4 regions of the Pseudomonas sp. Mb7 genome follow, and region 1 is predicted to be linked to each of the others. Evidence: riboswitches for the same ligand, from Rfam matches in the RefSeq annotation. Region 1 holds a riboswitch; each other region holds the start of a gene.
The links. A riboswitch is a leader RNA that binds a small molecule or an ion and turns the genes downstream of it on or off. The one in region 1 is predicted to bind cobalamin.
Positions count from the first base shown of each region.

Region 1 (5,831 bases):
CGCTGGTCTCGCGCAGCAACCTTGAGCCGGGCGATCTGCTGTTCTTCGCCACCAATGGTCGTCGCGGTCGTGTCAGTCACGCCGGGATCTACTTGGGTGACAACCAGTTCATCCACTCCAGCAGTCGTCGCAGCGGCGGTGTTCGCATCGACAGCCTGGGTGATAGCTACTGGAGCAAGACTTTCATCGAAGCGAAACGCGCTCTGGCCAACGCTCCAACCGTCGTCACTGCTCGCAAGTAATTCCCCCGATGTCGCTGCGCTCGCGGCGACAATCAGGCTCCCTGCAATGGAGTAGACGTAGACTTTACAAGGTGAAGTTAAAGTCTTACTTGAAGTTTGCCGCGTAGCCGCTAGAATCCTGTATCTATATTGATGGCAAACCGCCTGCGTGCTCACGCAGGCGGTTTTCTTTTCTGTCCATCGGCAGAAAAAGCCGCAGCCAGATCAGGATGTTCTGCTTATGACGATGACGGCCCGCCTCACATTGATCTTCTTCGCAGCGCTGCTCAGCGCCTGCGCCAGTCGTACACCGCCGCCTGCGCCGGTGGTTCGCGCACCGGTCGTGTTCGGCCCATCCCAAGCTTTTTCACCGGCTGCTGAAGATGTGCTGTTTCGCGCGCTCGGTCTGGTCGGCACGCCTTATCGCTGGGGCGGCAACACGCCGGATTCGGGGTTTGATTGCAGCGGGCTGATCGGTTTTGTCTACCGTGATGCGGCGGGCATCTCTTTGCCGCGTTCGACGCGTGAGCTGATCGTTATGCAGGCGCCGAATGTCGGCAAGGAAGGCTTGCAGACTGGCGACCTGATCTTCTTCGCCACCAATGGCGGCTCGCAGGTCAGTCATGCAGGGATTTACGTCGGGGAAGGGCGCTTCGTGCATGCGCCGGCCACCGGCGGCACGGTGAAGCTGGACAGCCTGTCGAAGGCGTACTGGCAGAAAGCTTATCTGAGTGCCAAGCGGGTGTTGCAGCCGGAGCATCTGGCGCATAACCCGTAGTAAAAATCGCAGCAATCCTAATGTGGGAGCGAGCCTGCTCGCGAAAGCGGTGTATCAGTCAACTCAATGGAGACTGACACTCCGCATTCGCGAGCAGGCTCGCTCCCACAGTTGTTTCAGGTCACATTCAGCATCACTTCGTGGCCGACACTCGCCACACCTTGTTACCGACATCATCCGCCACCAGCAAACCACCTTGCTGATCGATCACCACGCCTACCGGCCGACCCAAAGCATTCTCGTCCTTGTCGAGGAAACCGGTCAGCACATCCACCGGTTTGCCGCTCGGCTTGCCGCCGGTAAACGGCACGAAAATCACTTTGTAGCCACTGTGCGGTTTGCGGTTCCATGAGCCGTGCTGGCCGATAAACGCGCCTTCCTTGAACTGCGCCGGCAGCGTGTTGCCCTCGGCAAAGCTCAGGCCCAGCGAGGCGGTGTGCGGCCCGACTGCATAATCCGGGGCAATGGCTTTAGCCACCAGGTCCGGATTCTGCGGCGTAACGCGGACATCGACATGCTGGCCGTAGTAACTGAACGGCCAGCCGTAGAAACCACCGTCCTTCACGGAAGTGATGTAGTCCGGCACCAGGTCACTGCCGATTTCATCGCGCTCATTCACTGCCGTCCACAGCGCGCCACTGGTCGGTTCCCAGGCCAGGCCGTTGGGGTTGCGGATGCCCGAGGCGAAGATCCGGTGATTGCCGGTTGCACGATCGACTTCCCAGATCGCCGCGCGGCCCTCTTCCTTATCCAGGCCATTTTCGCCGACGTTGCTGTTCGAGCCGACCGTGACATAGAGCTTGCTGCCGTCCTTGCTGGCAATGACGTTTTTGGTCCAGTGGTGATTCAGTGTCCCGCCCGGTAGATCGACAACCTTGATTGGCTGCGACTTGATCTCGGTCGCGCCGGGTTCGTAGTTGAAGCGCAGCAGGCGATCGGTATCGGCGACGTACAGATCGTTGCCGACCAGGGTCATGCCGAACGGCGAGTTGAGGTTCTGCAGAAACACCGTGCGGGTCTCGGCAACGCCATCATGATCGGCGTCACGCAGCAAGGTGATGCGGTTCGGACTCGGCACGCCAGCGCCGGCCTTGCCCATGACCTTCTTCATCACCCAGCCACGAATGCCACTGCTGTCATCGGGCTTTGGCGGGGCATTGGTTTCCGCCACCAGCACATCGCCGTTGGGCAACACATAGAGCCAGCGCGGATGATCGAGGCCTTCGGCGAATGACGCGACCTGAGTGCCAGCCGCCGCAGTCGGTTTGCCGCCCTCGGGCCAGCCGATCGCCGGGGCGATGTTCACCGTCGGGATCAGGGTCTTGTTCGGTTCGGGTAGTTTCGGTGATGGGCCGGTGCCGTCGGAGACTTGCAGGCTGGAGGATTCACCACAGGCGGCGAGCCCTCCGGCGAAGGCGATGACAAAAACGAGCTGGGGCTTGCGCATTGCTGATCTTCCCTATGAATGCATTCCTAATCATAGAGGAGGGCGCAAGCCCGATGGTTCAACTGCTCAGCCGCGGGCTTCCTTGAACAGCACGGCGATGCCCGGGTGATAGTTGCCCGCTTCGCTGCGCAATTTGCGGTAGGCGTAGGGGAAATACCAGGCGACCGCGCAGGTGTGTTCCTTTTGCAGGTCGTCGACCATGTCTTGCAGTTCTTCGGGGCTGGCGCTGTGCTGGGCTTTCTGCGGCGCGACAAACAGGCAGCCGAGCTTGAGGTCGCTGGCATAGCTGATGCGTTTGGCGTCGTTGGTGATGTCCAGCAGGGCTTGAGTCAGATTCAGGTTGGTAACCTTTGGCCAGCGCTGAGTGGCCTGGATAAAGGCGCGGTCTTCGGCACCGGCGAGAAACAGATCGGCGCGGGCATTGCGCTCGCCTTCTTCGTTCTGCTTGCGCGTGGCAGTGTCGTTCAAAGTGACCAGCTCAGCCATCCAGGCTGCGGCCGAGAGCACTCCGAGATTGGCTTTCTCGTCATGCCAGTAAGGGGTGTCGCTGTCGCCGCGCACGGCGTTGTAGCGGTCGATACAGTCAAACCAGCGTTCAAGCACCGGGCGCAGGAATTCCAGGCGCGGGTTGCTGATGATCATGCCTTGCATCGTCATCATCCTTTATTGTTGTAGTGGGCTTTTCGAGAAAAGCATGGCTCTTTGATATCATTTGTATCAGTGTGGCACAAGATTGGCGGCAGATAAGTGATCGGCGGCAGTTATTCGCCCGATGGCCGCCTCTTTAATTGACGCTCCACCCCCAACCCTCTAACCTTCGCGGCTTGTTTCAGGTGCTCTGTGACCTGCGTCGACAGAGTGAAACAGGGAAGCCGGTGAGGGTTGTCTTCGCACGAAGAACCACCACGATCCCGGCGCTGCCCCCGCAACGGTAAATGAGTGAAAACTGCGCCTTGAGCCACTGCCTCGAAAGAAGCGGGAAGGCGCGCAGTCAGGCATGCGCCGCTCATGAGCCCGGAGACCGGCCTGATCCATCCAGCGGCATCACGGTGGGCGATGCCAGGCTTTTTGCCGTCTATTCTTGTGCCTGCCCGCCGTTATCCAGCCTCAACGGAGAGCTCCCCCATGACTGATTCCCCCGAGCGCGACGAACGCCATCTGGCGCGTATGCAGCGCAAAAAAGCCGTGATCGACGAACGCATTGCCAACTCGCCCGACGAGTGCGGCCTGGTGCTGGTGCTCACCGGCAATGGCAAAGGCAAAAGCAGCTCGGCGTTCGGCATGCTCGCCCGCGCCATGGGCCACGGCATGCAGTGCGGTGTGGTGCAGTTCATCAAGGGCCGCAACAGCACCGGCGAAGAGTTGTTCTTCCGGCGCTTCCCCGAGCAAGTGCGCTTTCACGTGATGGGCGAGGGCTTCACTTGGGAAACCCAGGATCGTCAGCGCGACATCGCCGCCGCCGAAGCCGCGTGGGCCGTGTCCCGTGAATTGCTGCGTGATCCGTCGATCGGCCTGGTGGTGCTCGACGAATTGAACATCGCCCTCAAGCACGGCTACCTCGATCTTGATCAGGTGCTCAGCGATTTGCAGGCGCGTCCGCCGATGCAGCATGTGATCGTCACCGGTCGCGCGGCCAAGCCGGAAATGATCGAGATGGGCGACACGGTCACCGAAATGGGCATGCTCAAACACGCTTTCCAGGCCGGCATCAAAGCGCAGAAAGGCGTCGAACTTTGAATCAACCACGTCACTGCCCGGCGGTGCTCATCGCCGCGCCGGCCTCCGGTCAGGGCAAGACCACCGTCACCGCCGCGCTCGCCCGTTTGCATCGCAATCAGGGGCGCAAAGTGCGCGTGTTCAAATGCGGCCCGGACTTCCTTGATCCGATGATTCTCGAGCGCGCCAGCGGTGCGCCGGTGTATCAACTGGACATGTGGATGGTCGGCGAGCAGGAAAGTCGTCGTCTGTTGTGGGAAGCCGCCAATGAGGCGGATCTGATTCTGATCGAAGGCGTGATGGGCCTGTTCGACGGCACGCCTTCCAGCGCCGATCTGTCGCGGCACTTCGGCGTGCCGGTGCTCGGTGTGATCGACGGCACGGCCATGGCACAGACTTTTGGTGCGTTGGCGCTCGGTTTGGCCAGGTATCAGCCGGACTTGCCGTTTGCTGGCGTGCTGGCCAACCGTGTCGGCACCTTGCGCCATGCGCAATTGCTCGAAGGCAGCCTCACCGAAGGTCTGCGCTGGTACGGCGCGTTGTCCCGCGAGACCGGTATCGAACTGCCGAGTCGTCATCTCGGCCTGGTCCAGGCCAGCGAACTGAATGATCTGGATGTGCGCCTCGACGCCGCCGCCGACGCGTTGGCCAGCAGTTGCGAGGTAGCGCTGCCACCGGCCGTGGAGTTTGCTGCACCGGACGTGATCGCTGTCGAGCCGTTGCTGAAGAATGTGCGAATTGCCGTCGCCCGTGATGAATCGTTTGCTTTTACCTACGGCGCGAGTCTCGATCTATTGCGGGCGATGGGCGCCGAGTTGAGTTTCTTCTCGCCGATCCGCGACACGCAATTGCCTGAAGCGGACAGCCTATATTTGCCCGGTGGGTATCCGGAACTGCACCACGTTGCGTTGTCGCAGAACACCGCGATGTGTGAGGCGATTCGCGCGCATCATGCGGCGGGTAAGCCGTTGCTCGCCGAGTGTGGCGGGATGCTGTATCTGCTCGATTCGTTGACTGACGTTGAAGGTACCCGCGCTGAATTGGTCGGGCTGCTTAAGGGCGATGCGGTGATGCAGAAGCGTCTGGCGGCGTTGGCGTTGCAAGCGGTGGATCTGCCGGAAGGTTCGTTGCGCGGGCACACTTATCATCATTCGTTGACGACGACTGAGTTGACGCCGATTGCGCGTGGCTTGAGCCCGAATGGGGGGCGTGGCGCCGAGGCGGTTTATCGTGAGGGGCGGATGACGGCTTCTTATGTGCACTTTTATTTTCCGTCGAATCCTGTGGCTGTCGCTGCACTGTTTGCGCCTGATTCCGAAGGCGCCTTCGCGAGCAGGCCATGACCGACAACACATTCTCCGAAGCCGAGCGCGAAGCGGTTTATAGAGCCATCGCCGAACGCCGCGACATGCGCCACTTCACCGGCGGCAGCGTCGAGCCGGAGCTGTTGCGCCGACTACTGGAAGCCGCCCACCAGGCCCCAAGCGTCGGCCTGATGCAGCCCTGGCGCTTCATCCGCATCAGCGACCGCAGCCTGCGCGGGCAGATCCAGAATCTAGTGGAAGAAGAACGCATCCGCACAGCCGAAGCCCTCGGCGAGCGCAGTGACGAGTTCATGAAGCTCAAGGTCGAAGGCATCAATGATTGCGCCGAAGTGCTGGTCGCCGCG
Region 1 covers NZ_CP186501.1:1,076,427-1,082,257, forward strand. The annotation lists gene ACOYXH_RS04920 (C40 family peptidase) at 1-242, shown strand, start outside; gene ACOYXH_RS04925 (C40 family peptidase) at 463-999, shown strand; gene ACOYXH_RS04930 (PQQ-dependent sugar dehydrogenase) at 1,133-2,446, opposite strand; gene ACOYXH_RS04935 (hypothetical protein) at 2,513-3,097, opposite strand; cobalamin riboswitch at 3,261-3,490, shown strand; gene cobO (cob(I)yrinic acid a,c-diamide adenosyltransferase) at 3,572-4,183, shown strand; gene ACOYXH_RS04945 (cobyrinate a,c-diamide synthase) at 4,180-5,505, shown strand; gene bluB (5,6-dimethylbenzimidazole synthase) at 5,502-5,831, shown strand, end outside.

Region 2 (5,831 bases), 1.0 Mb from region 1:
AGCAGGATCACGTCCGGGTCGCTGGCCAGCAGGGTTTCGCTGTTGACGGTGACTCGATAGAGGTTGATGTCGGCGAACACATTGCGTGCTCCGGCAGCCGCCAGCAGCGGAGTGACAAAGCCACGCCGACCTTCGCTGTCGAGACCTTTGACTTCGCTGTCGAGATAGAACACGGACAACGGTTTACCTGCACCGGCCAAGGCTCGGGCGCTGGCAATGTCCTTTTCCATGGAGTCGATCAATGCTTGGGCTTTTTGCTGCTGGTGCAGCAGCTTGCCCAAGGTCAGCAAGTCATTGCGCACATGCGCGAAATAATCCAGCGAGTGCCCATTGCAGGCGGATTCCAGCAGATACGTACCCACGCCATTGCGCGCAAGCCCCGAGCGCGAGGTCACCCCGTCGCCGAACGCCGTGGCAAAACCGCCGATCACCAGATCCGGCTTCGCAGCGTAAAGCACTTCGCTGGCCGGGTACTGCCGCGCGATTACCGGTACGCCGAAATACTCGGCTTGGCGCTGACCGGCACCGGTGTCATCCAGATACGCCACGCCGACCAGCGCTGGCCCGGCACCCAGTGCGAGGACGAGATCGGCCGCATGCTGATTGAGCGCGACGATGCGCGAAGATTGATCGGCGCTCCATTCTTCGCCGCAATTGCGGTAACTGTCGGCGAGTACAGGCATTGAGCAGAGCAGGGCGCCAAGTACGTACAGAATCGATCTCATGTCTGCGCCTTGATCAGCAAATCCGCAACCACTTCACCGCCCACCAGATGCCCCTCGACCAGCCGCTGCACATCTTCATGGCTGCGCACGCCATACCAGCAGCGTTCCGGGTACACCGTCACAATCGGCCCCAGATTGCACGGGAACTGACAGTGCGTACGGGTCAGCAAGACGCCGCCCGGCGTCTCGATGCGATCGTGCGCCAGTAAGTGCCGGCGCAAGGTTTTCCATAACTGCAACGCGCCGCGTTGGGTGCAACGCGGGCCGGTGCAGACGAATACATGGCGCGCATGCTCGGGCACCTGCGACCAGTCCGGGTGCGTGTCGACGCCGTCGACGGTTTTGATGTCACTCATCAGAAGCGGTACGTGTAGCGCACTTCGGAGGTGAACGGCCGGCCGAGGTTATCGACGTTGCTCGAACGGCTGGTGACGTAATCACGGTCGAACAGGTTCTCCACCAGCAGGCTTACGCGGTGTTGGTGGGCGTTGTCGAGGTAGCGATAGGCGTCGGCGTCGACCACTGAATAATTGCCGTACTCGACCTGCTTCGAGCTTTTGATGTCGCGGATATAGCGGATCGCACCGCCGGCACCCCACAGACGGTTTTCCGACTCATAACCCACGCGCGAGCGGGCGAAGAAGCTCGGGATATCGTTGAGGGTCACACCGCTGCGCGATTCGGTGAGGTTGCGGGTCATGTCCGCTTGCAGGCTCCACTGATCGTTGAGCGCGAGTTTGGCGTCGGCCTCGAAACCACGCATACGCACCTGGCCTTCACCGTTGACCCATTGAATGTCGTCGAGGGTGATCAAGTCGTCGATCTTGCGTTTGAACAGGGTCACGCTGGCGCTGAGTTCGCGGTCGAGCAGAAAGCCTTTGTAGTCGACACCCAGCTCCGCATTGCGGCTTTTTTCCGGCTTCAGGTTGCGATTGCCGATCTCGTCGCCCGGTTCATTGACGAACAGCTGCTCGGCGTTCGGCAGTTTGTAGGCGCTGCCGTACTGACCGCGCACCGACCAGTTGTCGTTGAGGTCATACAGCGAAGTGAGCATGCCGACCGTGGCACTGTCGCCGCCGCTCATGGCTTCGTGGCGAACGCCTATGCTCGGGTGCCAGTCGGGCAGGGCGTCGATCTGCGGACGCAGTTGCGTGTAGAAAGCGTGGGCTTCGGCCTTGTCGTTATCGATGATCAACACATCATCCTGGCCCTTGAACCATTGATTGTCGGTGCCAAACACCAGTACATGATCGCCGGGCAATTCAGCCTTGCCTTCGGCCTGCACACCCCAGTCGGTGAAGCCCCAATAGTCGTTGTGGTTAATGACTTTGGTGCCGCCGCCCTCCCGGTTGTTGACGCGGGTATAACGCGTGTCCCAGTCGTTGATATGGCCTTTGACGAAGTAGCTCAGGCGCTCATTGACGGCCTGCTCGAAGGTCGCCGTGGCGATCTGCTGCACGCGGTCGTTAGTGGTCTTGTGGTTGTCGACCGGGCGGGCGAAATCGAGGTTGGCGTCGGCGTATTGGTAAAACAGCTCCAGCCGCGAATCATCGTCGAACGACTGAATCGCCTTGCCGCCGAACGTGGTGACTTCGTAAGCGCGATCCTTGCCGGAATCGTTTTTCATGTCGCGGTTGCGATAGGGCTGGTAACCGTCGGAGACGTTGTGACTGACGTACGCCAACAAACCGAGGTCGCCGAAGCCGTTAGTGAAGATATTCTCGACGCGGGCGTCTTCGGTGGTGCCGCCAAAGCTGTCGACGCCTAGATTCACTTCGCCGGCGGCTTTGCGCGATTGCGGGCTGCGGGTGACGATGTTGATCACACCGGACACGGCCTGGGTGCCGAACAACAGGCTCTGCCCACCCTTGAGCACTTCGATGCGTTCGATGGCGTTGGCCGGCAGGGTGTCCAGATAGAGGCCGCCGTACAGGCGATTGTTCAGGCGCACGCCGTCGAGCAGGATCAGCGTGTCGTCGTTGCGCCCGCCGAGCAGCGAATAGGTGCCGTAGTCGAAAGGGCCGTTTTTCGGCGCCACATACAAGCCTGGAATGAACATCTGCATCACGCGGCTGACATCGGCGCTGGGGCCGGCGCGTTCGATCTGTTCGCGGCTGACGATTTCGACCTTGCTGCCGAATCTGGCCATGTCGGCGACGGTGGTGGACTCCACCGACGGTGCGGAAACGATTTGTTGATTGAGTTCCAGCGGCGCGTCGTCGGCCAGTAGCAGCGGGCTGAACAGGCAGCCAAGGAACAGGGTTGGAGCAGAAGTGTTGAAAGGTCGAATCATTGTCTTCTCGAAAAGGATCTTCGCAGAAGAGCATGCAAGAGAAGGCATCGCGCACAGCCAATACCGGCCCATGCCCGCCCACCGCAGGATTTTGCCAAACGAAATTCCAGGCCGGTCTCCGGGCTCGCGCGTATCGAGGTTTTCACCTTCCCATGGCCGTCTGGCCACAGTGGTGTATTGAAAACATCACGCGCATACCGTTGCGGGGGCAGCACCGGACTTGTTCGAAAAGAACGTACCGGTTTCCCGTTTCACCCCATGCACGGCGGCATGGGACACCTGAAACTGGCCGGCATCTGAACATTCGAGGAGCGTCTCGTCAATGTGGCAACCAACGGGGGGGAGCTATTGGATGCGTTCCAGAGCGACAAACTGGCCACTCAACCACGCATAAAGCTGAGACACCGCCGGGGTGATCTGCTTGCGATGCGGGCACACCAGACTCAACGGTGAGGCATTGCCGGGAAAATCCTTCAGTAGCACGACCAGTCGCCCTGCGATCACGTCTGCACTGACGTCCAGCCAGGATTTGTTGGCGATGCCTTCGCCGCTCAACGCCCAGCGGCGCACGATGTCGGCGTCGTCGCTGAACATCGGTCCCGAGACCTGGATCGTTTCACTGCCCAGGCTCCACTTGTCGTAGATCCGGCCGCCTTGCTGGTAGAGCAGGCAAGCGTGGTTGTGCAGATCGTCCGGCGTTTGCGGGTATCCGTGGCGCTCCACGTATTCCGGTGCGGCGACCAGCACCCGCCGGTTCCACGGTGCCAGCGGCAGCGCCACGTAGTTGGCATCTTCATTCGAGCCGTATCGAATCGCCACGTCTACCGGGTCACGAAACAAGTCGGCCATCTGGTCCGACAGGGAAAAGCGCAAGGTCAGTTCCGGGTGCTGGCGGCGAAACAGTGTGAGCCACGGCAGCAAAATGTTGCGCCCCAGATCGGACGGCGCCGTCACTTGCAACACGCCGCGCAACGTGGCGCTTTCACCGCGCAGGTTTTCCTTGCCTTGCTTGAGCGCCTCCAGCACCGAGTGGGCGGTGGGCAAGTATTGCTCGCCCTCGGCGGTTAATCGCAGACTGCGGGTGGTGCGCGCAAACAGGCGCACGTCCAGCTCACGCTCCAGACGCTTGATCGCCGCGGCAACCTGACCGGGCAATAAATCCGCCTCATGGGCGGCAGCGGTGAAGCTGCCCAGCGCGGCGCTGCGGGTGAACAAACCAAGGTCATCGATGCGGATCATTTTCACTCCTGCAGTGAAAGTGTTGGCGCATTCTGCTGGTTTTTCTTTGTGCTTGGGAAGTCGAAGATGGCGGCAAGCGAGCACATCAGCTCTTCAGACAGCGAGTTTCCATGAAAGCCATCACCTTCACCCAACACGCTTTGCCCATTGAAGATCCGCAATCGTTGCAGGACATCGACCTTCCGGTGCCAACTCCCGGCCCCCGGGATTTGCTCGTAGAAGTTCGTGCGGTGTCGGTCAATCCGGTCGATACCAAAGTACGCGCCGGAACTTTCACCAAAGAACCGAAAATCCTCGGCTGGGATGCCGCCGGTATTGTCCGCGAGGTCGGGGCTGAAGTGACGCTGTTTCAGCCTGGCGACGAAGTGTTCTACGCAGGCTCCCTTGCCCGCACCGGCAGTTATAGCGAATTTCATTTGGTGGACGAGCGAATCGTCGGGCACAAACCGCGTTCGTTAAGTGCTGCGGATGCCGCGGCATTGCCGTTGACCTCGATCACCGCCTGGGAGCTGTTGTTTGACCGTCTCGGTGTCACCGAAGGTTCAGGGCAGGGCAAGTGCCTGTTGATCACGGGGGCAGCGGGCGGCGTCGGTTCGATGCTGGTGCAATTGGCCCGACAGTTGACGCAGCTGACTGTCATCGGCACCGCCTCACGGCAGGAAACGGCTGACTGGGTCCGGCAATTGGGCGCGCATCACGTCATCGATCACAGTCAGCCGCTGCTCGCACAGTTGCAGGCACTGGGCATCGACGAGGTCAGCCATGTCGCCAGCCTGACCCATACCGAGCAGCATTTTGCGCAGCTGATCGAAGTGCTTCAACCACAAGGGCGTCTGGGCGTGATCGACGATCCTGAAAGCCTCGACGTGATGCCGCTCAAGCGCAAGTCGCTGTCGCTGCACTGGGAGCTGATGTTCACCCGTTCGCTGTACGAAACCCCGGACATGATTGAGCAGCATCACCTGCTCAATCGCGTCAGCGATCTGATTGACCAGGGCATTTTGAAAACGACTGTCGGTGAACATTTTGGCGCGATCAACGCGGCAAACATGCGCCGTGCCCATGCCTTGGTCGAGAGCGGCAAGGCCCGAGGCAAACTGGTGCTTGAAGGTTTCTGATTTCACTCATTCAGACGGGCCTGCAAGCGGGCCGGTCAGGAGCAGCTCATGCGTATGAAAAAGCTTTCTGCTGCATTGGTCATGGTCATGGCGGCGCCGTTCGCCCATGCAATCAGCGCCGTCGCGTTGCCGGCCAATGCCCCCGCCGACCGATCCTTCGGCAAGCTCGAACAGGTCCATGCGTTCTACGACGCGATGCCCACCGGCGTGACCGTCACCGAGACCGGGCGCATCTTCGTCAACTTCCCGCGTTGGGGCGACAACGTGCCGTTCACCGTGGGCGAGATCCGCGACGGTAAAGTCGTGGCTTACCCGAACGCGGCGATCAACCAGGAAAACCTCAACGATCCCAGTGATGGTCTGATCAGCGTACAGAGCGTGGTGGCCGACGGGCGGGGCCGTGTCTGGTTGCTCGATACCGCCGCGCCGGGTTTCGCAGACCCAAAACCTAAAGGC
Region 2 covers NZ_CP186501.1:2,111,883-2,117,713, forward strand. The annotation lists gene ACOYXH_RS09730 (ABC transporter substrate-binding protein) at 1-725, opposite strand, end outside; gene ACOYXH_RS09735 ((2Fe-2S) ferredoxin domain-containing protein) at 722-1,081, opposite strand; gene ACOYXH_RS09740 (TonB-dependent receptor plug domain-containing protein) at 1,081-3,018, opposite strand; cobalamin riboswitch at 3,111-3,316, opposite strand; gene ACOYXH_RS09745 (LysR family transcriptional regulator) at 3,364-4,257, opposite strand; gene ACOYXH_RS09750 (zinc-binding alcohol dehydrogenase family protein) at 4,368-5,375, shown strand; gene ACOYXH_RS09755 (L-dopachrome tautomerase-related protein) at 5,424-5,831, shown strand, end outside.
Region 2: it holds a riboswitch for cobalamin, as region 1 does, so the genes downstream of both, ACOYXH_RS09740 (TonB-dependent receptor plug domain-containing protein) here and cobO (cob(I)yrinic acid a,c-diamide adenosyltransferase) in region 1, are expected to answer to the same signal.

Region 3 (5,831 bases), 890 kb from region 1:
TGGTGGGCGGCGGGCGAGCGCGGCAAGGTCTATGGCTTCTACACTTTCGCCGCCGGTTGCGCATCGATTCTGTCGTACGTCACTTCCATCGTTGTACTCGAAGTGCTGCAACTGGAATGGCGCTGGATCTTCCGTTTGCCGGTGCTGCTGATGCTCGCCGGCGGGATCATTTTCTATCTGGTTGCCCGCGAACGCCCGCAGGATCTGGGCTTCGAGCCGGTGGGCGATACCGGTGTGGCCAACGCTGACGACAAGCATCAGGAAGCCGCACAGGGCGAAGTCGAGTCCTCGGCGCAACGCTACAAAGCCGTGTTGAAGAACCCTCGCCTGCTGATCGCCGCGCTGTCACTGGGCTTTCAGAACGCTGCACGCTACGGCTTGATCGTCTGGGTGCCGGTGCACTTTCTCGGCGCTGACTGGAAAAGTGGTGACGGCATGATCGATCCGAAATGGATCACTGTCGCCCTCCCCGTCGGCATGGCGGTCGGTGCACTGAGCAACGGCTGGGTGTCGGACAAACTGTTCGGCTCCAAGCGGTATCTGGCGATCATGCTCTATATGTTCCTCGGCGCCGCGACCAGCCTGTGGATGTGGAGCCTGCCGCCGCACAGCGTCATCGGCCTGATCGCCCTGTTCCTTTGCGGCTTCTTCGTCTACGGCCCAGCCTCGAGTTTCTGGGCGCTGTGCCCGGATCTGGTCGGGGCCAAACGCGCCGGTACGGCGACCGGGATCATGAACTTTTCCTCGTACCTGTTCGCCGGATTGGCCGAGCCACTGATCGGGCGTCTGCTTGACACCACGGCAAATACGTCTCTGATCTTTATAGTGGTCACCAGCGCCTGCCTGTGCAGTGCGGCAGTGGCCTTGTTCATTCGACGCTGACGGGGCTTGCATGTACCAGTATCACAAGTGGTTGCGTTCATTTCATGCGGTGGCCAAGACCGGCAGCTTTACCCTTGCTGCCGAGTTTCTCAGCGTCGGTCAGCCGACCGTCAGCGAACAGGTCAACGCTCTGGAGAAGACCTTCTCGGTCGAGCTGTTCCATCGCCGTGGCCGCTACATCGAAATGAGCGCCGCCGGGCACAAGCTCTATGCGATCACTCAGGGCCTGTTCGGTCAGGAGGATGAAGCCGTGCAACTGTTGCAGAGCTTCAAGCAGCGCAAGACCGGCATGTTGCGCCTCGGCGCGGTGTCACCGCCGATTGCGATGAACCTGACGTATGAGCTGATGCAGCGCCACCCGGATATCGAACTGGAAACTTCGTTTTCCTCGGAAAAGGACACCCTGGCGCGGTTATTCAACTTCGATATCGACGTGGCGATTCTGGCCTTGTCGGAATTCGATGAGCGCTTCCACACGCGGCTGTATCACCGTTATCCGATCATCGCCGTGGTCCGCGATGACCATCCGTGGGCCAGTCAGGCGCAGGTTCACATCAGTGAAATCAGCGGCGAAAAATGGGTGATGCGCGAATCCAGTGCGCGCACCCGGCAACTGGTGGAAGAAAGCTGCAAGCGCCTCAATATCGATCTCAATTGCGTCATGCAACTCAACAGCCGCGAAGCCATCGTCCACGCGATCGTCAAGGGCATCGGCATCGGGTTTGTCTCGGCGGTCGAGTACGCCGAAACCCCGGGCACCAAGCCGATCACCTTTGTCGATCACCCGTTTTTCATCGAATACCACCTGTGCTGCCTCGGCATCCGCCGCAACCGACCGGTGATTGCCGAACTGTTTGATGCGAATCCACCGCTGACCTGATCAGCACTGACCCTTGAACCGCCTACCTCATTGCCGAGGGACGGCCCACGCTTACCTGAAAACGGAGATTGACCATGCAGTACCAACAACCGACTCACCTGCAAGCCGCGATCCTCGACTGGGCCGGCACCGTTGTCGATTTCGGCTCGTTTGCGCCAACGCAAATCTTCGTCGAAGCCTTTGCCGAGTTCGGCGTCGCGGTATCGCTTGAAGAAGCGCGCGGGCCGATGGGCATGGGCAAGTGGGATCACATCCGCACGCTGTGCAACTTGCCACAGATTGCTGAACGCTATCGTGCAGCGTTTGATCGCTTGCCGAGTGATGACGATGTAACGGCAATCTACGAACGTTTCATGCCGTTGCAAATCGAGAAAATCGCCCTGCATTCGGCGCTGATTCCGGGCGCACTCGAAGCCATTGCGGCATTGCGCGACAAGGGTTTGAAAATCGGTTCGTGCTCGGGCTACCCGGCGGTGGTGATGGCCAAGGTCGTCGAACTGGCGCGGGAAAATGGCTACGTCGCCGACCATGTCGTCGCCACCGATGAAGTGCCCAATGGCCGGCCGTATCCGGCGCAGGCCTTGGCCAACGTGATTGCCCTGGGCATCGATGACGTGGCCGCCTGCGTCAAGGTCGACGACACCTGGCCGGGGATTCTCGAAGGGCGCGCAGCCGGCATGTGGACGGTGGCATTGACCTGTTCCGGCAACGCACTGGGCCTGACCTATGAGCAATACAAGGCGTTGCCGTCGGATCGACTGGCGGAAGAGCGTGCGCGAATCGGCAAAATGTTCGCCCCTTCGCGCCCGCACTACCTGATCGACACCATCGCCGAGCTGCCCGAAGTGATCGACGACATCAATGCGCGCCTGGCCCGGGGCGAAACTCCGCAGTCCTGCTAATTGATCGTCCGCACCCCGCGCTGATCGTTCCCACGCTCTGCGTGGGAATGCAGCCCGTGACGCTCCGCGTCACTGGACGCAGAGCGTCCCTAGAGGCATTCCCACGCAGAGCGTGGGAACGATCAACAGCCAGATCGCGGGCAAAAAAAAGCTGCCACGAATGGCAGCAAAAACTTTAAGAACACGCGATGTATTGACCGCAGCATAGACGCCGGATAATGACAGTGTCATGACAGCCGAAAATTCATTCAACCGCCCCGCCCCCGTCATCAGGATGTCATCAAGATCACGGCAGAATCCTCGCAAACCGTCTTGAGCCTCGCGACGGATGCTCTGCAAGGATTCCCATGAAAGACGACGCCTCGCTGTTTGCCGCCATCGACCTGGGTTCGAACGCCTTTCGCCTGATGATCGGCCAGTCGGTGCGCAGCCGCAAAGGCTTGCAGATTCAGGAAGTGAAAACCCTGCGCGAGCCGGTGCGCCTTGCCGAAGGCTTTGACGGTGGTGCGCTGGATGCACTGGCACTGGATCGCGGCTGGCAGGCGTTGGCGCGGTTCGGCAAGAAGCTGCGTGGTTTCGAGGCCGGCCGTGTTCGTGCGGTGGCCACCAGCGCGGTGCGTGAAGCGGACAACGCGCAACTTTTTCTGGCCAGTGCCGAGCGGCATCTGGGCTTTCCCATCGACGTCATTTGCGGCCATGAAGAGGCGCGGCTGGTCTACGCCGGCGTAACTCACGCCTTGCCCAGCGCCGACGACCTGCGCCTGGTAGTCGACATCGGCGGCGGCTCCACCGAGCTGATCCTCGGCCAGGGCTCACAACCCTTGTTAACCGAAAGCATCGCCATCGGCAGCGGCACCTTGAGCACGCGTTTCTTTCGCGGCGGCGATGTGTCCGCCGGCGCGCTACAGGAGGCTGAACGCTTCGCCATTCTGCAGTTTGAACATGTCGCCAAGCGCTATCGCGCGCAAGGCTGGCAGCAGACCATCGGTTCGTCCGGCACCGCGCGCATGCTCGCCAAAGTGCTCAAGACCAATCGCCTCAACGACTTCGGTCAGGACGGCATCACCTACGGCGGACTGCTGCGCCTGTCGCTGCTGTTGTTGAAGGTAAACAACGTGCAACAACTCAAGCTTGCCGGTCTGCAACCACACCGCCAGAGCATTCTGCCCGGCGGTCTGGTGTTAATGCTGGCGGCATTCAAAGTATTCGGTATCGCACAAATGCTGCCCTCCGAACCGGGCCTGCGTTTGGGCGTATTGCACGGTTTGATGAGCCAACACTAATCCTCGCCACGGCAGATTCGTCTCCCCTTCAGCGGCTCGATCGACTACCATGCCGCCGTCGGTTCCCGAACGGGACTAATAGGGAATCCGAGGTGCTTGCACAGCACTGATCGGAACTGCCCCCGCAACTGTAGGTGCCGAGCCTGCTCCACGACTGCCACTGGGTGAATCCCGGGAAGGCCGGAGCCAGGCGATGACGCATCAGTCAGGAGACCTGCCGGCACAGTGATTACTAACCGGCGGGGTGTCCGGGAAGGACATCGTGCCGTGCGCGTCTTCGTTGGCTGCCCGGCCTTGCGCTGTTTTCCTGACCGCGTTCGATGGTGTGTTTCCAGACCGTACTCTCCCGCTCCCCGTACGGTTCCCCTGGAGACTGCCCCATGCTGCTGCCCCGCGTTGCCACCCTCATTACCGGCCTGAGCCTTGGCGCCCTGGCGCAGGCGGCACCGACTGTCTATCCACTGACGGTCGAGAATTGCGGCAGCACCCTGACCTTCCAGCACGCACCGACGCGCACCGTGACCATCGGCCAGGCCGGCACGGAGATGCTCTACGCCATGGGCCTGGGCGACAAAGTCGTCGGCACCTCGTTGTGGTTCAACAATGTGCTGGCCAAATACAAAGCGCAGGATGACAAGATCGAGCGTCTGGCTGACAACGAACCGAGTTTCGAATCGGTGATCGGCAAGCGTCCGGAACTGGTCGCCGTGGAACTGGAATGGATGGTCGGCCCGCAAGGCGCGGTGGGTACTCGCGAGCAGTTTCATGAACTGAAGATTCCGACCTATCTGCTGCCTTCCGATTGCGAAGCCAAGGACAACCTCGTCGGCGCCGATGGCACGCGACTGGCGCCGTTTCGCATCGAGACGATTTACAAAAGCGTGAGCCAACTGGCGCAGATCTTCGATGTTCAGGAGCGTGGCCAGCAGCTCAATGATCAACTCAAAGCCAGTCTCGCCAAATCGATTGCCACCGCCCAAGGCAAACAGCTCAAAGACGCCAGCGCGCTGGTGTGGTTCTCCAGCGCACAAATGGACATCGAGCCGTTCGTGGCCGGGCACAAAGGCGTTCCCGATTTCATGCTCAGCACCCTCGGCGTGCGCAACGTGGTGGCGTCCGATGAGGAGTGGCCAACCGTCGGTTGGGAAACCATCGCCAAGGCCAATCCGACCTTCCTGGTCATCGCGCGCATGGATCGTCGACGTTTCCCCGCCGACGACTATGAAAAGAAACTCGCCTTCCTGCGCAGTGATCCGGTGACGCGCAACATGGACGCGGTGAAGCACAACCGCATCATCATTCTTGATGCCATGGCCATGCAGGCGAGCCTGCGCATGTTCGAGGGCATTGAGCAATTGGCCACGGCCATCAACGGCTATGACCTGTCGCAATGAGTGCCAGCCTGATCCGCACGCTCCTGGCCCTGGCGACCCTGTTGATTGCAGTGGTCGCCGGCGTGGCCATCGGTGAAACCTCGATTGCACCGGACGTGGTGTTGCAAGTGCTGGCGAACAAATTGTGGGGCGCCGGGCATGTCCTCGACCCGATCGATGAAGGCATCGTCTGGAACTACCGCCTGACCCGGGCATTGGTCGCGGCGGCATGCGGTGCCGGCTTAGCGACCTGCGGAGTGATTTTGCAGTCGCTGCTGCGCAATCCGTTGGCCGATCCGTATCTGCTGGGCATTTCTGCCGGCGCCTCGACCGGGGCCGTGATGGTCGCGCTGCTTGGCGTAGGTGCCGGGATCATCTCACTCTCGGTCGGTGCCTTCGCCGGCGCGGTCACGGCGTTCGTGCTGGTGATTGTGCTGGCGCGGGTCAGCGGCTCCGCCAGCGGTACCGGGCAGATCATTCTCGCGGGGATCGCCGGTTCGCAGCTGTTCAA
Region 3 covers NZ_CP186501.1:1,968,570-1,974,400, reverse strand. The annotation lists gene ACOYXH_RS09125 (MFS transporter) at 1-882, shown strand, start outside; gene ACOYXH_RS09120 (LysR substrate-binding domain-containing protein) at 893-1,762, shown strand; gene phnX (phosphonoacetaldehyde hydrolase) at 1,837-2,664, shown strand; gene ACOYXH_RS09110 (hypothetical protein) at 2,734-3,003, opposite strand; gene ACOYXH_RS09105 (Ppx/GppA family phosphatase) at 3,012-3,947, shown strand; cobalamin riboswitch at 3,990-4,183, shown strand; gene ACOYXH_RS09100 (ABC transporter substrate-binding protein) at 4,328-5,341, shown strand; gene ACOYXH_RS09095 (FecCD family ABC transporter permease) at 5,350-5,831, shown strand, end outside.
Region 3: it holds a riboswitch for cobalamin, as region 1 does, so the genes downstream of both, ACOYXH_RS09100 (ABC transporter substrate-binding protein) here and cobO (cob(I)yrinic acid a,c-diamide adenosyltransferase) in region 1, are expected to answer to the same signal.

Region 4 (5,831 bases), 1.8 Mb from region 1:
TTCGGGGAAGTGTTCGACCTGCATACCATTGAATTCGGCGGCATAGCATTGACCGTCAATGGCCTGTGCATTGAACAAGTAACGCTCGTAATGGCGATTCTGTCCTAGCGTGCGTGCAGTCTCGGACAATATGTTTTCATTAGCGGTCAGCGATAGTGTGGAAGTTCTTCGTGCGCACGCCTGTTGAAACTGTTCAATGATGAAGTTATGCGCGAGGGGGGTACTGACTGAAAGTGCATGAGTCGAATGATTCATTAGTAGTCCGCCAGGTCGAAGTCGATAATCAACATATCGCGACTGCCGCGATCCGAATTAATGCTCGATGTTTGCAGTGGGGAAACTTCATGCAGAAGTATTCGGTCATTCAAGACGACGGTTTCCAGATAGTCAGTCAAAGTTGCACTGAATACTTGGCCACCTTCTTCATCAAATATCCGGCTTTCGCCACCGATGACATGCTGACGTTGAATCAGGTGTTGAAAGACAAAATCGTGCCCGTCGCGATGTCGGCCCTCAGGGGTGGCCTGGCCAGCATTGCCTTGATCGCAGAGGATACGGAACTGATGGCAGGTCACGAGCCAGTCGCGCGGGCCCAGCGCCATGTCCAGCAGTGCCAGGTCGGCGGCCAGCAGTGTCTGCAGAATCGGGGAGTCAATGAACGTCGCCTCGCAGCGGGTGTAGGTGCGCTGCACTCCGCCCAACAGCGGGTTGTCGGTCTCGGCTTGAAAAAAGTGGCAGTCTTGCAGCGCCGTCCATTGGCGTTCCTGTTGGCGATACTGGAACTTGCAGATGCGTCGTTCGCGAAGACCGTTCTCTGCGCTGAGATACGCATCGGTATGCAAATGATCCCAGGTCGCATTGAATGCCCGGCATGCTTCGCGTCCCAGCAGCGCAACATCCAATGCTGGATAGTGAACACTGTGCGCATAGTGGCAATTGCGCAGTAGTTCGGAAAGTTCCTTTAGTCCGGCATCACTTGAAAGCCGTAACGCGTTACCGGCACTCATGTTGTGGATACCCATGGGTGCAGGAAAGAAACAGGCAGGATCAAATACTGATAATAATCAGCCATGCAAGAAATCCTTTCTTGAGAGACTCATAGTCCTTGTGCGAACTCATCGTTCATATCTTGTATTGATTTATCAATTTGGTTTTTGTAAAGATATGTAATCGAATGCGCGCAGCCGCTCTATTTCAGGGTTTAACGCGGTGGTAGTTTTTTATGTAACGGATAGGACATGTAAGACATAACTTACAACTACTTTTTAAGTGAGAAGTGTTCGCGATCATTAGATGAAAAAGTTGCTGCCCTTATAACCACAATGATCCAGGCGTTGACCCGCCTGCCGTGCATGCGTAGCCTTGCGCATTCGAGGTTCTCCGGCGTATGTCGGAGCTAAGAAGGGAACGCGGTCAATGCCGCGGCTGCCCCCGCAACTGTGAACGGTGATGTTCGCTGCCATGCCACTGCCAGCTCAACTTATGAGCCCGCGGGAAGGCGCAGCCAACGCCAGGCCCAGCGCCTGAACGCCGTCAGCCAGGAGACCTGCCTCGTCACAGATTCTCACTACAACCGGGCGGGGTGATCCGGTGGCGAACTCTCCAGGCACGCACGCGCGTTGCCGGTTCTCGTCCCGTATGCCCGCCGCTTGCCAAAGGGCATACCGATGAAAACACTGGCCAAACTCCCCGTCACCATCGTCACCGGCTTCCTCGGCTCGGGCAAGACCACGCTGCTGCGCCACATGCTCGACAACGCTCAGGGCCGTCGTATCGCGGTGATCGTCAACGAGTTTGGCGAGTTGGGCATTGACGGTGAAATCCTCAAGCAATGCACCATCGGTTGCACCGAAGAAGAAGCCACCGGCCGCGTTTACGAGCTGGCCAACGGCTGCCTGTGCTGCACCGTTCAGGAAGAGTTCTTCCCGGTGATGCGCGAACTGGTTGCCCGTCGCGGCGATCTCGACCATATCCTTATCGAAACCTCGGGCCTGGCCCTGCCAAAACCGCTGGTACAAGCCTTCCAGTGGCCGGAAATCCGCAGCGCCTGCACCGTTGATGCGGTGATCACCGTGGTCGACAGCCCGGCCGTCGCCGCCGGCACTTTCGCCGCGTTCCCGGATCAGGTTGATGCCCAGCGCAAACTCGACCCGAACCTCGACCATGAATCGCCACTGCACGAACTGTTCGCCGATCAACTGGCCAGCGCCGACCTGGTGATCCTCAACAAGGCCGACCAGACCAGCCCGGAAGATCTCGCTCGTGTCCGCGCTGAAGTCGCCGAAGAACTGCCGCCAGCGGTGAAAATCATCGAAGCCAGCAACGGCCGTCTGCCGCTGGACGTGCTGATCGGCCTCGGCGCCGGTTCCGAGGAGCACATCGACAGCCGCCACAGCCATCATGATCACCACCACGGTGAAGGCGATGACGACCACGATGACCACGATCACGACGCCTTCGATTCGATCTCCATCGAACTGCCACAAGCCGACGAAAGCCTGCTGCTCGACGCCCTGACGCAACTGGTGGTCAAGCACGGCATCCTGCGCGTCAAAGGTTTCGCCGCCATTCCGAACAAGCCAATGCGTCTGCTGATCCAAGGCGTGGGTACGCGTTTTGACAAGCATTTCGACCGTCAGTGGGGCGCTGATGAAGCGCGCGTCACGCGACTGGTGTTGATTGGTCAGGCGCTCGACGCCGCGCAACTCGAAGCGCAACTGCGCGCTGCGCTCAGCGTTTAAGCCATGCACCTGCTCAGGACTCAGCCCGGCGGTTTCGTCTCGGATGACAACATTGCCGACCTTGGCCAAACCCCCGCCGAGCTGGTGATCCTGTGCAGCGGCGACTCCAGTCTCGCGCTGCTCGCCGAAGCCGCGCAGCAGTTGCCGGAAGATTACCCGAGCCTGCGTCTGGCCAACCCGATGCAGGTGCAGAACCATGCTTCGGTCGATCTGTACGTCGACGAAGTGCTGCGCCACGCCAAGGTGATCCTGATCTCGCTGCACGGCGGCATCGCCTATTGGCGCTACGGCGTCGAGCGTCTGATCGAACTGTCCGAGCGCGGTGTGCAGGTGATTCTGGTGCCGGGCGATGACCGTCCTGATCCGGAACTCAGCGACCTGAGCACCGTCAACGCTGTGGATCGTGATCGCCTCTGGCAATTCCTGCGCCAGGGCGGCCTGGGCAATGCGCTGGACTTTTTCCGCTGCCTCGCCAACCGTTGGCTGGCTCGTGATTACGTCTGGGAAGAACCGCAGGCGCTGCCGCGCACGGCGATTTACCACCCGAATAAAACCAGCGCCGCACTGAGTGACTGGCAAGCCGATTGGCTGCCTGCACGCCCGGTCGCGGCGGTGTTGTTTTACCGCTCGCATTTACAAGCGGCGAACACCGCATTCATCGATGTGTTCTGCCAGCGCCTGCAAGCGGCGGGGCTGAATCCGCTGCCGATCGCGGTGGCCAGTCTGAAAGAACCCGGCTGCCTGACGGTGGTCGAGGACTGGCTGGACGAGGTTGAGGCCGGGGTGATTCTCAACACCACCGGGTTCGCTCAATCCAGCCCTGAGGCCCCGCACTTGCGGCCGTTTCGCCGCAACATTCCGGTGATCCAGGCGATCTGCGCGCAGGACAACGAGCCCGGCTGGCGTGACAGCGAGCAGGGCCTCGGCCCGCGCGATCTGGCGATGCATATTGCCTTGCCGGAACTCGACGGACGCATCATCAGCCGACCGATCAGCTTCAAGGATCTGGCCTGGCGCAGTGAGCGCAGTCAGTCCGATGTCGTCTGCTATCGCGCGCAGCCCGAGCGCATGGATTTTGTCGCTGAACTGGCGCGGCGCTGGATTGATCTGGCGCGGGTGCCGAATGGCGAAAAACGCATCGCATTGATCCTCGCCAACTATCCGACCCGTGATGGGCGCATCGGCAACGGTGTCGGTCTCGACACGCCGGCGGCGGCGCTGAACATCCTGCGTGCATTGCAGGCTGAGGGATATCCGCTCACCGCTGAACTGCCGAATAGCGGCACCGAGTTGATCGAGCAATTGCTCGGTGGCGTCAGCAACGATCTCGACACCATTGATCTGCGTCCGTGCCAGCAAAGCCTGGCCATGGACGCTTATCTGACGATGTTCAACGCGCTGCCCGAGGCTAATCGCAGCGCTGTGATCGAACGCTGGGGCACGCCGCAAAACGACCCGATGTGCCGCGACGGGAGGATGATGATCGCCGGTCTGCGCTTCGGCATGACCTTCGTCGGTATTCAGCCGGCGCGCGGTTATCAGGTCGATCCGAGCGCGGTCTATCACGACCCCGATCTGGTGCCGCCGCACGCTTATCTGGCGTTCTATTTCTGGTTGCGCAACACCTACGGCGCCCACGGCGTGATCCACGTTGGCAAACACGGCAACCTCGAATGGCTGCCGGGCAAAGGCGTCGGTCTTTCGGAGAACTGCTGGCCGGATGCGTTGCTCGGGCCGCTGCCAAATATCTATCCGTTTATCGTTAACGATCCGGGAGAGGGCGCGCAGGCCAAACGGCGCACGCAAGCGGTGATTATCGATCACCTGATGCCGCCGCTGACCCGCGCCGAAACCTACGGCCCGTTGCGCAATCTGGAGCTGCTGGCCGACGAGTATTACGAAGCGCAGCTGCTTGATCCGCGCCGCGCCCGTGAACTGCAGCGCGACATTCTGCTATTGGTCCGCGAGACGCAGATCGACCGCGAACTGCAACTCGATGCCGCGCTGGACAGCGATGCGGATGCGGCGATCTGGCTGCCACGTCTGGATACCTATTTGTGTGATCTGAAGGAATCGCAGATTCGCGATGGCTTGCACATTTTTGGTGAATCGCCGAGCGGGCGTTTGCGCATTGATACGTTGTTGGCTTTGCTGCGTATACCGCGTGGCGATGGCAAAGGCGCGCAGTCGAGTTTATTGCGGGCATTGGCCAAAGCGTTCGAACTGGGTTTCGACCCGCTCGATTGCGCGCTGGCCGACCCTTGGACTGGCCCGCGCCCCGATCAATTGCAATCGATCGGCGACGAAGTCTGGCGCACCGCCGGCGACACCCGCGAACGCCTCGAACTGTTTGCCACTGCGTTGATCTCCGAGTCCCTGCAAATCCCTTGTGGGAGCAAGCCTGCTCGCGATGGCGGTGTGTCAGCCAACATTGAGTCCACTGACACACCGCTATCGCGAGCAGGCTCACTCCTACAAGGACCGCGTTGGGTGGAGGTCAGTGCAATCCTTGACCATCTGCGCGAAGTCGTCGCCCCACGCCTCGATGCCTGCGGCCCCGCCGAAATGCGCGGCCTGCTCGACGCCCTCAGCGGTCGCTTCGTCCCCGCCGGCCCCAGCGGTGCACCCAGCCGTGGTCGCCTTGACGTGCTGCCCACCGGCCGCAACTTCTACTCGGTCGACGTGCGCAACCTGCCGACCACCACCGCGTGGCGCATCGGTTTCCAGTCGGCGACGTTGATTCTGGAACGGCACCTGCAAGACCACGGCGATCACCTGCGCCAGCTCGGATTGTCCGTGTGGGGCACCGCGACCATGCGCACTGGTGGCGACGACATCGCCCAGGCCATGGCACTGATGGGCGTGCGTCCGGTGTGGGCCACTGGCAGTCAGCGCGTTGATGATTTCGAGATTCTGCCGCTGAGCCTGCTTGATCGTCCGCGCGTCGATGTCACGCTGCGAGTTTCCGGTTTTTTTCGGGATGCCTTCGCCAATCTGATTCGCCTGTTCGACGCCGCCGTGCAAGCAGTGGCAGCGCTGGACGAGCCGGACGACCTCAACCCGCTGGCCGCGAAAGTGCGTGCCGAGCGC
Region 4 covers NZ_CP186501.1:2,836,266-2,842,096, reverse strand. The annotation lists gene ACOYXH_RS12950 (hypothetical protein) at 1-255, opposite strand, end outside; gene ACOYXH_RS12945 (2OG-Fe dioxygenase family protein) at 255-1,007, opposite strand; cobalamin riboswitch at 1,357-1,568, shown strand; gene cobW (cobalamin biosynthesis protein CobW) at 1,668-2,741, shown strand; gene cobN (cobaltochelatase subunit CobN) at 2,745-5,831, shown strand, end outside.
Region 4: it holds a riboswitch for cobalamin, as region 1 does, so the genes downstream of both, cobW (cobalamin biosynthesis protein CobW) here and cobO (cob(I)yrinic acid a,c-diamide adenosyltransferase) in region 1, are expected to answer to the same signal.